Regions from separate parts of the Affinirhizobium gouqiense genome, predicted to be linked through region 2. Evidence: predicted binding sites of a transcription regulator. Region 2 holds the regulator's gene; the other holds the start of a gene.
The links. Region 2 encodes LexA, which represses DNA repair genes until DNA is damaged. Its sites were predicted from a motif close to TGTTCNNNNTGTGTTCNG; they were not measured.
Positions count from the first base shown of each region.

Region 1: ruvC (crossover junction endodeoxyribonuclease RuvC) is a predicted target of LexA. The motif match lies at 5,798-5,815, and genes of this name have one in related genera.

Region 1 covers NZ_CP129382.1:1,913,372-1,920,936, reverse strand. Annotated here, with positions in the region: gene QTJ18_RS17585 (pyridoxamine 5'-phosphate oxidase family protein) at 1-243, opposite strand, end outside; gene QTJ18_RS17580 (YebC/PmpR family DNA-binding transcriptional regulator) at 403-1,149, shown strand; gene QTJ18_RS17575 (sulfite exporter TauE/SafE family protein) at 1,531-2,274, shown strand; gene QTJ18_RS17570 (hypothetical protein) at 2,436-3,071, shown strand; gene QTJ18_RS17565 (LLM class flavin-dependent oxidoreductase) at 3,192-4,190, opposite strand; gene QTJ18_RS17560 (hypothetical protein) at 4,369-5,670, opposite strand; gene ruvC (crossover junction endodeoxyribonuclease RuvC) at 5,861-6,373, shown strand; gene ruvA (Holliday junction branch migration protein RuvA) at 6,662-7,279, shown strand; gene QTJ18_RS17545 (AbrB/MazE/SpoVT family DNA-binding domain-containing protein) at 7,337-7,565, shown strand, end outside.
Region 2 covers NZ_CP129382.1:845,057-852,621, reverse strand. Annotated here, with positions in the region: gene pdhA (pyruvate dehydrogenase (acetyl-transferring) E1 component subunit alpha) at 1-1,002, opposite strand, end outside; gene QTJ18_RS12490 (FtsB family cell division protein) at 1,148-1,465, opposite strand; gene eno (phosphopyruvate hydratase) at 1,623-2,897, opposite strand; gene kdsA (3-deoxy-8-phosphooctulonate synthase) at 3,056-3,907, opposite strand; gene lexA (transcriptional repressor LexA) at 4,171-4,890, shown strand; gene QTJ18_RS12470 (ComEC/Rec2 family competence protein) at 4,871-7,525, opposite strand.

The DNA.
Region 1 (7,565 bases), 1.1 Mb from region 2:
ATAATCGTGATCCTTGCCGACGACGCAGAAATGCGCCCGGGTGCCGGGGCGGATGGCCTTGACGAGATCGGTGTCGTTGCGGGTGAAGAACCAGACCGTATTGGTCCTGGGGTCGGCATGCGGTGCCATCGGCTGCATATGCATGCTTGAGCCCTCGATACCGAGCATTCCGGCGTGAATGGAATCGATTTCCTTCCACAGCTGGCGCGCAGGGGCTTCGCGTGCTTCCGTCAGACTTACCATTGCCAATCCTTTCCTGAGAGCGGTCGGCAGAAAAACGCCCACCCTGTGGCTTTGTTCCGCCGGGGCCCGGTCGCGTATGCCTGCAGGTTTTTTCTTGAACGCCCGGTGTTTCGTGCCTATAAGCCCGCCATTCCGGACATTATGCGATGAAGGGGTGCCATGGCTGGCCATTCACAGTTCAAGAACATCATGCACCGCAAGGGCCGCCAGGATGCGGTGCGATCCAAGATGTTCTCCAAGCTCGCTCGCGAAATCACCGTTGCCGCCAAGACCGGCATGGCCGACCCGGCAATGAACCCGCGCCTGCGCCTGGCCATTCAGAATGCCAAGGCCCAGTCGATGCCGAAGGACAATATCGACCGCGCCGTCAAGAAGGCGGCCGGCGGCGATGCCGAAAGCTATGACGAGGTTCGCTACGAGGGCTATGGTCCGGGCGGCGTTGCGGTCATCGTGGAAGCGCTGAGCGACAACCGCAATCGTACGGCCTCCAATGTCCGTTCGATCTTCACCAAGGCGGGCGGCGCGCTGGGCGAGACCGGCTCGGTTTCCTTCTCCTTCGATCATGTGGGCGAAATCGTCTACAAGGCCTCCGCCGGCTCCGCCGATGCGGTGATGGAAGCGGCCATCGAAGCCGGTGCCGACGATGTCTCCTCCGACGAGGAGAGCCACGTCATCATTTGCGCCTTCGAGAGCATTGGCGAGGTGGCGAAGGCGCTGGAGGCGACGCTGGGCGAGGCCGAGACCGTCAAGGCGATCTGGAAGCCGCAGAACACCGTTCCCGTCGACGAGGAAAAGGCCCAGTCTCTGATGAAGCTGATCGACAGCCTGGAAGACGATGACGACGTGCAGAATGTCTATTCGAATTTCGAAGTGTCGGACGAAGTCATGGCGAAATTGTCCGCCTGACCGGGCGATCGCCTCCGTTTCCGCTGATCAATGTTTTTCGCGCCGGCTCTTGAATAAAGAGCCGGCCGTTTCGTTTTGGCGCCGGGCGTTAGATTGGATTACCTTCCTGAACGAAACGGTTTCGGCTAGAGCCTCGGGTGGCAAATCTGAAGCAGTCTGCGGCGGTGGAATTCCGTCAAGATCGTGGCGAAAACCACGCCGCCCGCAGGGTTGCCCGAAACCGGCCGTCCGCTTTGTCGAAGGTCCTGGATGTATGCTAAAGGCAACATCACGTGGTCTTCTCCGCGTGGAACGGACCGGTTCATGACAACAGAATTGCCTCAGGTTTACCGCGCGAGGCTCTAGCTTTGGATCCCGCTTCGTCACAGGAACAAATCGGCCATGTCAGATTTCTTCACGCCGGACTTCTTCACCTTCATGGCCATCGGCTTCCTCGCCCAGCTCATCGATGGGGCGCTCGGCATGGCCTTTGGCGTGCTGTGCACCACGGCGCTCCTTTCGGTCGGCGTGCCGCCTGCCGTGGCCAGCGCCATGACACATGTGACGGAATGTTTCACCACGGCCGCCTCCGGCCTGTCGCATGCCTATCACCGCAATGTGGATTGGCGCCTGGTTGCCCGGCTGGCGCCGGCCGGCATGCTGGGCGGGGCGGTGGGCGCCTATCTCCTGTCGAGCATTGACGGCTCGGTCATCTCGCCTTTCATCTCGGTCTATCTGATCGTCATCGGGCTCTACATCCTCTACAAGGCCTTCCGTCCAAGCTGGCCGCGCGACGTGCGGGACTGGATCATTCCCTATGTCGGCGGCTTTGGCGGGCTCATGGACGCGATCGGCGGAGGCGGTTGGGGTCCGGTCGTGACGAGCACGCTTCTGGGGCGCGGCCATGACGCCAAGCGGGTGATCGGCTCCACCAATTTCACCGAATTCGCGGTCACCTCGGTGATTTCGCTGACCTTCATCCTGACGCTCGGCTTCACCCAGTTGAGTTCGGCCGCCGGCCTCATCCTCGGCGGCGTTCTGGCGGCGCCGGTCGGTGCCATCGTCGTCAAGCATCTGCCGGTCCGGCCGCTGATGATCGCCGTCTCCCTGCTCATCGTCCTGACGGCATTGATCCGCCTCCTGTGACCCGGGCGGGTCCGGAAAATGCCGCCGTGCCGGCTTCCTGACGGCCGGCCTCGGCGGCTCAAGCCTCGGACAGGCCTGCGGTGCCAGCTTGTCCCTGCATTTGAGCCGTCGATGACCGATTTGCGTCGTGCCTCGACCTTTTTACCCGTCAGGAGATACGCATGGTTTCCGCATTAACTTCCACACGCCTGTGGTCCATGCAGGCCACGCTACGCATCATGAAGGCCGAAGATGAAGCCGCGAAAAGCGGCAAGTCTGGCGCGGGTTCCGCCGCCGGCCTGCTGGAGCATATGGGACGAAAATCCGACTCCGATCACAAGGAGGACGATAGCCATTCCACCTATGATGTTTCGAAACTGCGAAAGAACCACAGGGCCGAAGCCGGCAAGGACAGCACGAAGAAGGATGGTGTGCCGGAATTCGGCAGCGAGGCCTTCATGAAGGCCTTGAAGGAGAAGCTCGAAGCTTTGAAGGAATCGCCTGCCACCCGTGGCCAGGCGGAGGCCATGCTGGCCGCGCTCAAGGAGGGCAAGCTGAACGTGACGGATTCGGCCGGGGGCCAGAAGGTTCAAGCCTGGGATCCGGCTGCCAAGGACGCCGAGGCCAAGAAGGCCACCGCGACCGACAAGCAGGAATGGAGCGCTTTTCTGCGCAGCCATCTGACGCGCGAGGCGTCCGGCAAATTTGCCCTCAACAAGGATGGCAGCTATACGGACGCGCCAAGCGGCAACAACGCCTTCTTCGGCATGGTGGGCGACAAATATCTATACCTGAACTGGCCGAAGGCGACGGGCTGAGCCAGGCCGTCTGTCGGCCTCAAGAAGGGCCTTGAGAAGGACCTTTGAGAAGGGGCTTGAGAAGGGCTTTGAGAAGGATTGCCGGCCTGCTGGGCAAGCATGCCGGCAGTTCATCGGGCATTACCCCTGCTTCTGCATCAGGGGAAGCGAGGCGAAGAGTTCCACCGAGGTCAGCCGCGCCTCGATGTCGTGGATCGGCATGGAGATGATAAGCTCATCGGCGCCGGTCTGCTCGACAAAGCCCGCCAGCGTTTTGGAAACGGTCTGCGGAGAGCCGACGGCGGCATAGCGCAGCGTATGCTCCACCGTCATGCGCTCCATCTCCGTCCAGAAGCCGTCCATGGACTTGACCGGCCTCGGGAATCGGCCGCGGACATTGCGCCGCAGATTGACGAATTGCTGCTGCGCGGAGGTGAAATGATATTGCGCCTCTTCATCCGTCGGCGCGGCAACCCCCATCAGACCGGCCATCACGTAAGGCCGATCGAGTGTTTCGGACGGCTGGAACCGCTCGCGATAGATGGCGATCGCATCGAGCAGCATGTCGGGCGCGAAATGCGATGCGAAGGCATAGGGAAGGCCAAGGGCGGCGGCCAGATGGGCGCTGTAGATGCTGGAGCCCAGAAGCCAGATCGGGACATTGGAATCCATGCCGGGCACTGCCAGGATCGGCTGATCCTCCTGCTGTGGTCCGAGCAATCGCTGCAGTTCCAGGATATCCTGCGGGAAACTGTCGGCACCGGCCTCCAGATTGCGGCGCAGGGCGCGGGCGGTGCGCATATCGGTTCCGGGCGCGCGGCCGAGACCTAGATCGATGCGGCCGGGAAACAGCGCGTCCAGCGTGCCGAACTGTTCGGCAATCACCAGCGGGGAATGGTTTGGCAGCATGACGCCGCCGGAGCCGACGCGGATGCGCTTGGTGCCGGCAGCAACGTGACCGATGACCACCGCGGTGGCGGCGCTGGCAATGCCGGCCATGCCGTGATGCTCGGCAAGCCAGAGGCGCCGATAGCCTTCATCCTCGGCCTTCTGGGCCAGGCGGCGGGAGTGATCGAGGGCGGCGGAGGTGTCGGACCCCTCGGGGATCGGGGAGAGGTCGAGAATGGAAAAGGGGATCATCACGGGACTCTACATGGCAGTTTCGGGCAAATCTGTTTTCTGCCATGTAGGAAGTTCTGGGCCAAAACGAAGGGCTGCCGGCGAGATCGGGGGCTGAACCGGATTTTCGCCGCCGGGGCGGACCGGCAGGCCCGAGCCGTCAGCGCGGGCCATTGCCTGGCTCGCGCCTCGGGATCGATCAGGTAATGCACCTCAAGCTCGGCTTGTCGCCGTTCAGCCGGTTGCCGTCACGGTCCGGCGCCGAGAGATGAAAGGTCGAGAGCCGGGTTTCGAGCGAGCCGGCCTCGCTGATGATGCGGATCATCGAGCCCTCGGTGGACTGGACGATATCGAGGGCGCGGGTCAGCACGTGGTCGGTCTCCGTCGCCGCCAGATGCGCCAGCGAAAGCCGCTGGGTCTCCAGATCGACATTGCGCGCCAGCCGTTCGGCCGGTTCGATGAGGTCCGCCAGCGCCTTGTCGGTGTGCCCCGCCATCCGTTCCAGGCGCTGCGTCGCCCGCTGGCCTTCGGCCAGGAGAAGATCCGTCTCGCGGCATTGCCGCAGGATCTGTTCGGTGGTCTTGACGGCCTTGTCGGCAAGCGCCCTGGCCATCGGCACGCCCGTGGAAGGAATGGGCGCCTCGGAAGGGGTGGGCGCCGCGGTCAAGGCGCTGTGCAGCGCCTCGGCCTCGATGGCAAGATCGCCGACGGCATGGGCCAGCCGCGTCAATTCATCCAGGCTGTGGCTGGAGGCCTCAAGCGCGGCGCCGGCGGTGGCGGCAAGATCGGGCATGTCGGCGCCATGCATGCGGGCCTCCTGCGCCTGGCGCACGATGAAGCGGGCGTCATCGTGGCGGCGATGGGCCGAGCGGTGCAGAACATCGGTCGCACTCATCGCCTTGGCGGCGGTCGGAAGGCAGTTGCGGATGCGCTCGGCAATAATGGCAAGATCACCCTGGCTGGCGCGGGCGCGCTCCTTCATCTCGGCATTGTTTTCCCGCACCGCGTAAAGGTTGATGTTGAGCATGGCCGACAGCCGGTTGACGCGCATGCGCAGGCTTTCCAGCGGCTCGGGCAGGCTGTCGCCGATCTGGCAGTTCAAATCGCCATTGGACAGGCGCCGGACGGCTTCGCCGATGGCATGAACATGAATGGTCGACAGGTCCGGCTCCGCAATGCGGGGCTCCTCCCGGCGAACGAGCGCGCGGGCCAGGACGCCCAGATCATCGCTGCGCTGAAGATGGCAGGCATCCAGGTGAACCTTGCCGGTTCCTGCCGCAAGCGTTTGCCGCGCCATGTGGTTCAGGGGCGTTCGCACCCCGCGGATAAACACGATGCAGGCGCCGATGGCGGCAAGTGCCGCCACGATGCTGAAGCCCAGTATGCCACGCGAGGATCCACCTGCCATAATGGCCATGAGGATGATTGTCGCGAGATTGACCGCAAGCAGGAAAAGACCTGTTTCGACCGACCTGGTCTTCAAGCGGGTGAACATCATCATGATGACCTCCAGTCTTGGTTCTGGGGTGGGTATGTAGTGCGATTCGCCCAATGGGTCGCGCCGAACCCCCGCTCCAGGGCCTGTTCGCTCCGACAGAATTAATGTTTGGTTAACGTATGAGTGATTTTGTTTCGTTTTTGTTCACATCGGTTCTGGTCGAACCACGGCATCGCAGGATAGGTTCTACAGCATGAACACACCGATTCGGATCATCGGGATCGATCCCGGACTGCGGCGCACCGGCTGGGGTATCATCGATACGCTGGGCAATAGCCTGCATTTCGTCGCATCCGGAACCGTCACCTCCGATGGAGACCTGGATCTGGCCTCGCGGCTCTGCCAGCTGCATGACGGGCTGGCGGAGGTGGTGCACAGCTATACCCCCCATCAGGCGGCGGTCGAACAGACCTTCGTCAACAAGGATGCGGTGGCGACCCTGAAACTCGGACAGGCGCGGGGCGTCGTCATGCTGGTTCCGGCGCGGGCCGGGATCCCGGTTGCCGAATATGCGCCCAATGCCGTCAAGAAGGCGGTGATCGGCGTCGGACACGGCGAAAAGCAGCAGATCCACATGATGCTGAAGATCCTGATGCCCAAGGTCGAATTCAAGGGCAATGACGCCGCCGACGCATTGGCGATCGCCATCTGCCACGCGCATAACCAGGGCGGCCAGCGCATGCGCCAGGTACTGGCCTCAGCCTGATGTTCTTGACTTGTTCCCGTGCTGCCGATAATTTTCACGGCAAGGAGATTAGGACGATGCGTGGCATGTTTATCCACGCGCTGGCGGGCCCGCATGCTGCCGGCACCGGACATGGCCAGCACCGGACATGGCCAGCACCGGACATGGCCAGACCGGACATGGCCAGCAGTGAAAATGCCAGCAGCGGACATGTAATCCTCATGCGGGACCCGAAAGGGTGCCGCTCCTATCGTCTGACATGCCGCCTATCTCGCCTGAACCCCATCCCCTCCAACCTGGACCCTCTCCATGATCGGCAAACTCAAAGGCACTATCGAAGAGATCGGTGAGGATCACGTGCTGGTGGACGTGCACGGGGTCTGCTACGTCGCCCATTGTTCGTCCCGAACGCTTGCGCGGCTTGGTTCGGTGGGGGAGGCGGTGGTTCTCTTCATCGAGACCTATGTGCGGGAAGACCAGCTGAAACTCTTCGGCTTCATGAGCGGCCTGGAACGCGAATGGTTCAATCTGTTGCAAAGCGTTCAAGGTGTCGGCTCCAAGGTGGCGCTTGCGGTCCTGTCGACGCTGACGCCCGGAGAACTCGCCAATGCGATCGCATTGCAGGATCGCGCCGCCGTATCGCGCGCGCCGGGTGTGGGGCCGAAGGTCGCCGTGCGCATCATGACCGAGCTGAAGAACCGCGCGCCGGCCTTTGCCGGCGAGGCGATGCCGAATATCGGGCTGAAGCAGGAGTTGGGCGAGGGGATTGCCGCAGCGCCGGTTGCCGATGCCGTGTCTGCGCTCTGCAATCTCGGCTATTCGCGGGATCAGGCCGCCAATGCCGTGGCCGCGGCCATGAAAACGGCCGGCGAGGGGGCCGACAGCGCCAAGCTGATCCGGCTGGGGCTGAAGGAGCTCTCGCGGTGATGTCCTTGCGCATCGGTAATTTCCTTACTAGACTCGAAAAGTAAGGAGGTGCCTGCAATGAATGTTTTCTATGGAACGATGACCTCCAAGGGACAGACAACCGTGCCCGCCGAGATCCGGGACTTGCTGAAGCTGAAGCCGGGTGACAGGATCCGCTATGTTGTTCAGGACGGCAAAGTAAGCCTCAAGGCGAAGAACAAGAGCCTGAGCGATCTGGCCGGCATCTTGCACCGGCCAGGTATGGCCTCCCTTGGCCTCGAGGACATAGACGATGCCATAGGCGAAG
Region 2 (7,565 bases):
CTCCGGATCGTTCTGGGCAAAATCGGCACTGTCGGCCACGACATCGCGAACATCCTTGTCGATGGTCTTCAGCTCGTCTTCCGAGGCCCAGCCTTTGTCCATCAGGCGCTGACGGACCTGCTCGATCGGGTCATGCTCCGAGCGCATCTTCTGCACTTCGTCCTTGGAGCGATACTTGGCCGGATCCGACATGGAATGGCCGCGATAGCGATAGGTCATCATTTCGAGAATGATCGGGCCCTTGCCGGAGCGGCAATGCGCCACGGCCTCGTCGGCGGCAGCCTTGACGGCGCGCACATCCATGCCGTCCACCTGCAGCCCCGGAATGCCGAAGGAGGCGCCGCGCTGGGAGAAATCGGTCTGGGCGGAGGCGCGCGACACCGATGTGCCCATGGCATAACGGTTGTTCTCGATCACGTAGATGACCGGGAGCTTCCACAGCTGCGCCATGTTGAAGCTCTCATAGACCTGGCCCTGATTGGCCGCGCCATCGCCGAAATAGGCGAGCGAGACATTGTCATTGCCGCGATATTTGTTGGCAAAGCCAAGGCCGGTCCCCAGCGAGACCTGCGCGCCGACGATGCCATGGCCGCCGTAGAAATTCTTTTCCTTGGAGAACATGTGCATCGAGCCGCCCTTCCCCTTGGAAAGACCGCCGCGGCGTCCCGTCAGTTCCGCCATAACGCCGCGCGCACTCATGCCGCAAGCGAGCATATGGCCGTGATCGCGGTAACCGGTGATGACCTGGTCACCGTCCTTCAACGCCATCTGCATGCCGACGACGACGGCTTCCTGGCCGATGTAGAGATGACAGAAGCCGCCGATGAAGCCCATGCCGTAGAGCTGGCCGGCCTTTTCCTCGAAACGGCGAATGAGCAGCATTTCGCGATAGGCCTTGAGTTCCTCGGCCTTGTCGAATTCGGCAATGGCTCCGCCATTGGATTTTGCAGGCTTTGCCGCCGTCTTCCGACCGGCTGCCGACGCGGCTTGCTTGGGCGCCATTCATAACCTCCCTGCGTGTTTGTTTGGTTATGAACACCATAGGCAAGAAAGGAGGGGCCAGCAATGCCCTAAATGCATGGCTCACATGAATATTAAGCAGCTGTATTTATTAATGAATTGGAACCTTAACCGGATTTCGGTTAATTCAGAAGTAGTTGTTGAAGATCACAATTTCATCGCCGCGCGACACGTTGAGCTGGTAGCGCGCGATCTCGTCAAGCATGTCCTTTTCAAGCGATCCATCGCTGAGCAGTTGCACCTGCCGCTCCAGCGCCTCTCGCTTCTTTACCAATTTGGACAATTCCGCTGCACGTTCAACCCGCGTGCGCTCGAATTTCTCCGTGGCGACGAGCCCGAGATTGCCGTGCACCGAGTGATAGCCGAAATAGGAGACGAAAGCGACGGTGATGGCGGGGATGACCAGCCGGCCGAATTTTCGTTTTTTGTGATGTCTCGTCCACATGCGAGATTATGCCCTGTAACGCAGTACCTGAGCGTCAAGGTGACAGAACATGCTTAAGCAATGGTTGATCCTCGTCGAAGTCCGATCGCCTGTCAGAAAAGAGAAATGGCGGCGCCTCGCAGCACCGCCATCCTGAATGCAACCGCGAGGGAGCCGATCAGCCCTTCAGGATCGAGCGGCCGGCAAAGCCCGCCTGCGGACCGAGGAGCTCCTCGATGCGGATCAGCTGGTTGTATTTGGCAATCCGGTCCGAACGGGACAGCGAGCCGGTCTTGATCTGCCCGCAATTGGTGGCGACGGCGAGATCGGCAATCGTCGAATCCTCCGTCTCGCCCGAGCGGTGCGACATGACTGCGCTGTAGCCGGCCTTGTGGGCGGTTTCGACGGCATCCAGCGTCTCGGTCAGCGAGCCGATCTGGTTCACCTTGACGAGGATGGAATTGGCGACGCCCATCTTGATGCCGTCGCGCAGGCGGGCGGAATTGGTGACGAAGAGATCGTCGCCCACCAGCTGCACCTTGTCGCCGATCTTGTCGGTCAGATATTTCCAGCCGTCCCAATCATCCTCGGCCATACCGTCTTCGATCGAGATGATCGGATATTTGCCCGCCAGTTCGGCAAGATAATCCGCCATGGCTTCCGGCTCCAGGCTGCGGCCCTCGCCTTCCATGGCATATCTGCCGTCCTTGAAGAACTCGGTCGAAGCGCAGTCGAGCGCCAGATGAATGTCGTCGCCCGGACGGTAGCCGGCCTTTTCGATCGACTTCATGATGAAATCGAGCGCTTCCGGCGCGCTTTTCAGGCCTGGTGCGAAGCCGCCTTCATCGCCGACATTGGTGTTGTGGCCGTTCGCAGCCAGCTCCTTCTTCAGCACGTGGAAGACTTCCGCGCCCATGCGCACGGCGTCGCGGATGCTCTCTGCGCCGACCGGCATGATCATGAATTCCTGGAAGTCGATCGGATTGTCGGCATGCGCGCCGCCATTGATGATGTTCATCATCGGAACCGGCAGAAGCCGCGCATTCGGGCCGCCGACATAGCGGAACAGCGGCAGGCCCGATGATTCGGCGGCCGCCTTGGCGACAGCGAGAGACACGCCGAGAATGGCGTTGGCGCCGAGGCGCGACTTGTTCGGCGTGCCGTCCAGCTGGCACATCAGATTGTCGATCAGGATCTGGTTTTCCGCATCATGGCCACCGATCGCGTCGAAGATCTCGCCATTGACGGCTTCGACCGCCTTTTCCACGCCTTTGCCGTGATAACGCGATCCGCCATCCCGCAATTCAACGGCTTCATGCGCGCCGGTCGAGGCGCCCGAGGGAACCGCGGCGCGGCCCATGCTGCCGTCTTCCAGGTGAACATCGACTTCGACGGTCGGGTTTCCGCGGCTGTCGAGAATCTCGCGCGCGACGATATCGGTAATGGCTGTCATGAGCTTTTCCTGCTGGTAAGTGCGGTGGAAATCACTGCCTGTCTTATCCAAAGGCACAGAAAATACAATGGCAGGAGCATGACAGCCCGACCCCGTCCTGCGGATGGCGATGGCAGCACGCCATCCGCGCCGAAGACGGCTATCCAGCCGGCCTCTGCTCAGACCGTCTTGGCGACCGTGTCGAGCGCCATCAGCCGCTCCAGCAGGCGTTCCAGATCCGCCAGGCGGACCATGTTCGGGCCATCGGACGGCGCGTGATCGGGATCGTCATGCGCCTCGATGAACAGGCCGGCCACGCCGACCGCGACGGCTGCGCGGGCAAGGGTCTCGACGAAACGCCGCTCGCCGCCGGTCGAGCCGCCCTGCCCTCCCGGCTGCTGCACCGAATGTGTCGCATCGAAGATGACCGGAGCGCCGAGATCGGCCATGATCGGCAGCGACCGCATGTCGGAAACCAGCGTGTTATAGCCGAAGGATGCGCCCCGCTCGCACAGGAGCACATTCGGATTGCCGCTTTCGGTGAACTTGGCCAGCACATTCTTCATGTCCCAGGGCGCCAGAAACTGCCCCTTCTTGACATTGATGACACGGCCGGTCGCGGCGGCGGCGACCAGGAGATCGGTCTGCCGGCACAGAAAGGCGGGGATCTGCAGCACGTCCACCGTCTCGGCAACGATCGCGCATTGCTCCTCGGTATGGACGTCGGTGAGCACCGGGAAGCCGAATTCCTGCTTCAGATCCGCAAAGATCTCCATCGCCTTTTCCAGGCCGATTCCTCGTTTGCCCGCGATCGACGTGCGGTTGGCCTTGTCGAAGGAGGATTTGTAGATCAGGCCGATGCCGAGCCGGTCGCAGATCTCGCGGATGGCGCCGGCCATCATGAAGGCGTGGTCGCGGCTTTCCATCTGGCAGGGACCGCAGATCAGCGAAATCGGTGCCTGATTGGAAAAGCGGACCTGGCGCGCCCCGTCGCCGACCACAATCTCGGAATTGGCCTTGACCGTCATCATCAAATCCTCACATCCGTTCGCCGCAAGCGGGCGGCGCGCCGCGGGGCGCTTTGCGCGCCGGCCCGGCCTGTTTGTCTTTCCTGACGCTAGCCCTTAGCAGCGGCCAGTATCTCTGTCACCGACAGATCGGCATGGCGGGGCGCATTTGCAAATCGTCAAGCCCGCCGCGCATTTTTGGGCCAGAAAGCAGCATCACGGCTTGCGGAACACATGTGGAACAGATAGTGTCCGTTCTGGATTTGTTTCCATTGGGGCTTTCGACGATGCTGACTCGCAAACAACAGGAACTGCTTCTGTTCATTCATGAACGCATGAAGGAGTCCGGTGTACCTCCATCCTTCGATGAAATGAAGGATGCTCTCGATCTCGCGTCGAAATCCGGCATTCATCGCCTGATCACCGCGCTGGAAGAGCGCGGCTTCATTCGCCGGCTTCCGAATCGCGCCAGGGCGCTTGAAGTCATCAAGCTTCCCGATGCCTATACCCCGCCGGCGCAGCCGCGGCGCGGCTTCTCGCCCAGCGTGATCGAAGGCAGCCTTGGCAAGGCGCCGCCGAGCAAGCCGGCCGCACCGCAAGCGCCGGTGGACGACCAGCGCTATTCGGCCAATGTGCCGGTGATGGGCAGAATCGCTGCCGGTGTGCCGATCTCCGCCATCCAGAACAACACGCATGAGATCAGCGTCCCCATCGAAATGCTGGGCAATGGCGAACATTACGCGCTTGAGGTCAAAGGCGATTCGATGATCGAGGCCGGCATTCTCGACGGCGATACGGTGATCATCCGCAATGGCAGCACGGCCAGCCCGGGCGATATCGTGGTGGCGCTGGTGGATGATGAGGAAGCGACCCTGAAGCGGTTCCGTCGAAAGGGCGCCTCGATTGCCCTGGAGGCGGCCAATCCCGCTTATGAGACGCGGATTTTCTCGTCGGACCGGGTCAAGGTCCAGGGCAAGCTCGTGGGTCTCATCCGCCGTTACCATTGATCAGGCGCCGGAGATGGTCCGGCAGGTGATTGTCGAAGCTGCGCGTGGTCCAGGCATAGGTGCGGTGGATCTGCCAGGGACGGAGTTGCTCCGTCTCGACGGGCATGGCGGCTGTCATCGACCAGGCTTTGCGATCGGCACTTCCGCCAAACTTCAGCGTCACGGCTCCCAGTCGACGCAGGTGATCACCGGTGATCAGGACGGCGCCCGAGCGGCAGGCCTGCATTCGCGATCGTCGTGCGATGACGAGATCGGCGCTGTCGCAGGCGGAGCCGACATAACGGGCATCCTCGAGAAGCACGATGCGCACGCCGTCGCTGGTCCGAATGAGGCAGGCCTTGCCCCGGAGGCAGCTGAAATGACGGCCGTCGCTGCGCTGAAGCCAATGGCTGAGCTGTGCCTTCATTGACGTCAGCTGATCATGCGTCAGCACCTCCTTCACCCGCGGCTTAGCGGAGGGCTTATCCTTCTCCCGCGGCCTTGCGCCGCCTCGATGGTCCCGGCGAGCTTCGGCGGCAGACGTCCTGCTATTGTCCGTCACCTCTTCTGCCGGTCTCGTCGTGGTGATGCGGTAGGCATTCTGCCATTGCCGATAGAGGAATTCCGGTGCGTGCGCGCGGCTGATCATCGCCTCCTTATCTGAGAGAACGGCCGCCAGTGTGCCATCCTCCGAAATCAGCAGGTCGGGCGGCGGCATCACCCGGGCCAATCCGGCCAGAGCGAGGGCCGCAGCCAGGACAGGCAGGCCGATCAGCTTCAGCTGGGTGCGCAGGAGGACAAGGCAGGTCAGGCCGAGGGAGGCCAGCGGCAGAAAAAGCGCCGGCGGCTGTCCCGTGGCCGCGATGCCGCCCCAACTCGCCACATGCGTGGCAATGGCGATCACCATATCGACAGCCACGCCCATGAGGGAGAAGACGGGGCCGTCCAGGCCAAGCGGCATGGCCAGCATGCCGATCAGGGCAGCGGGCATGACCACAAAGGAAATCAGCGGCATGGAGGCCAGATTGGCCGCTAGGCCATAGGTGGTGATCTGATGAAAATGCCCTGCCGAGTAGATCGTGGTGGAAAGTCCACCGATCAGCGAGGTCATGAAGGCCTCCAGCAGCAGCACCCACGCAAAGCGGCCCGCCGTTGCCACCAGCCACAGGAGCCCGGGTCGACGCGGCTGCCGGCCCATCTGCGGCGCCCGCCGGCGCTGGGCGCGCGTATAGACGGCCACCAGCGCCCCAGTCGCGGCGAAGGACATCTGGAAGCTCGGCCCCATCAGCGCCGAGGGCGCGATCGCCATGACCAGAATGGCCGAGAGGGCGACCGTGTGCACGCTCACGGAGGGGCGATCGACGAAGATCGCGAGCAGCATGACCGCCATCATCAGATAGGCGCGCTCGGCAGAGACGCCGAAGCCGGAAATCAGGTAATAGGCGGTGACGAGCAGCAGCGCGCCGCCTGCGGCGATCTTCTTGATCGGCCATCGCTGCGCAATCACCGGCGCCAGAGCGAGAAGCCGGCGCAGGCCGACAAAGCAGATTCCCGCCGCCAGCGCCATGTTCAAGCCGGAAATCGCGACGATATGCGAGAGCCCGGCCAGTCGCAGAGCCTCGACCGTATCCGGGCTGATGGCGCGGCGCTCATCGGTGACGATAGCTGCAGAAAAGGCGCCCGCATCACCGGGGACGAGGCTGCGGATCCTGTCGCCGATGCGGCTCCGCAGATCGAAGACGGCGATCTTGGCGCGCTGCAGCCAGGTTTCGTGAAGATCATCGCCGCTGTCCGGGCCGCCAGGGTGGCCGACCCTGTCCCGCAGCCGCTGCGGCAGGCCAAGGGCAAAGCCCGTCGCACCGATTCCGTCATAATAGGCGGCGAGAGTAAAATCGGTCATCCCGGGCAGAGCGGGGCCGGAGGGCGGCGACAGACGCGCGCGCCCCGCAATGATCATGCCGGGATCGAAAGGCGTTGCCTGTCCCCTGACGAGCAGGGTGATGCGCGTAGGCGGGCGAAGCAGATGCGGATGCGCCGTCTGGCGCAGGCGCACCGTATAGCGCCAACGATCCTCTCCTGCGGCCTCGCGGCGTTCCACCACGCCTTCGATGCGGGTGGTCACCGCGCTGTCCAGAACGACCGTTGTGGTGCGTGCATCTTCAAGCGCCGCAAGCCCGAAGCCGGCCAGGATCAGGCCCGCCGCCATGCAGGCCGCAGCCGCGCGCATTGCGCATTTCTGCCTGAGATGGAAGGCCGCGCCCATGAGCGGCAGGCTGAGCCAGCCCAGCCAGAAGACCGGGTTTTGCGCCGCGCCGATCCACAGCGCTATGCCGCAGGCCAGAAGCACCGGCACGAGGAGAAAGAACAGCCCATGCGCCCGCTCCTCCTGCAAGGCCAGCACCAGGCCGGAGGGCGACCAGGCGGATCGGGCCTGGCGAAGGGCGACCAGACCGGCAAGGCGGCGGGTTGGTCCAGCCCGTTCCCCGGAAATGATGAGATCGCCGCCCGGCCGCGCCGACCAGTCGAGCATCCGGTCGAAGGGCGCCTGGTCGAAAGAGCGGGCCTCCGCCTCCTCGGTCGGGGATGCGATGGCAGACCCTGCGGCGAAGGGTCTCACCTGCACACTACGGCTGTGGTCGTCCTCACGCGGCGACACTGGTCATCCCCGGTCTTTTCCACCCCCTGCAGCAAGACCA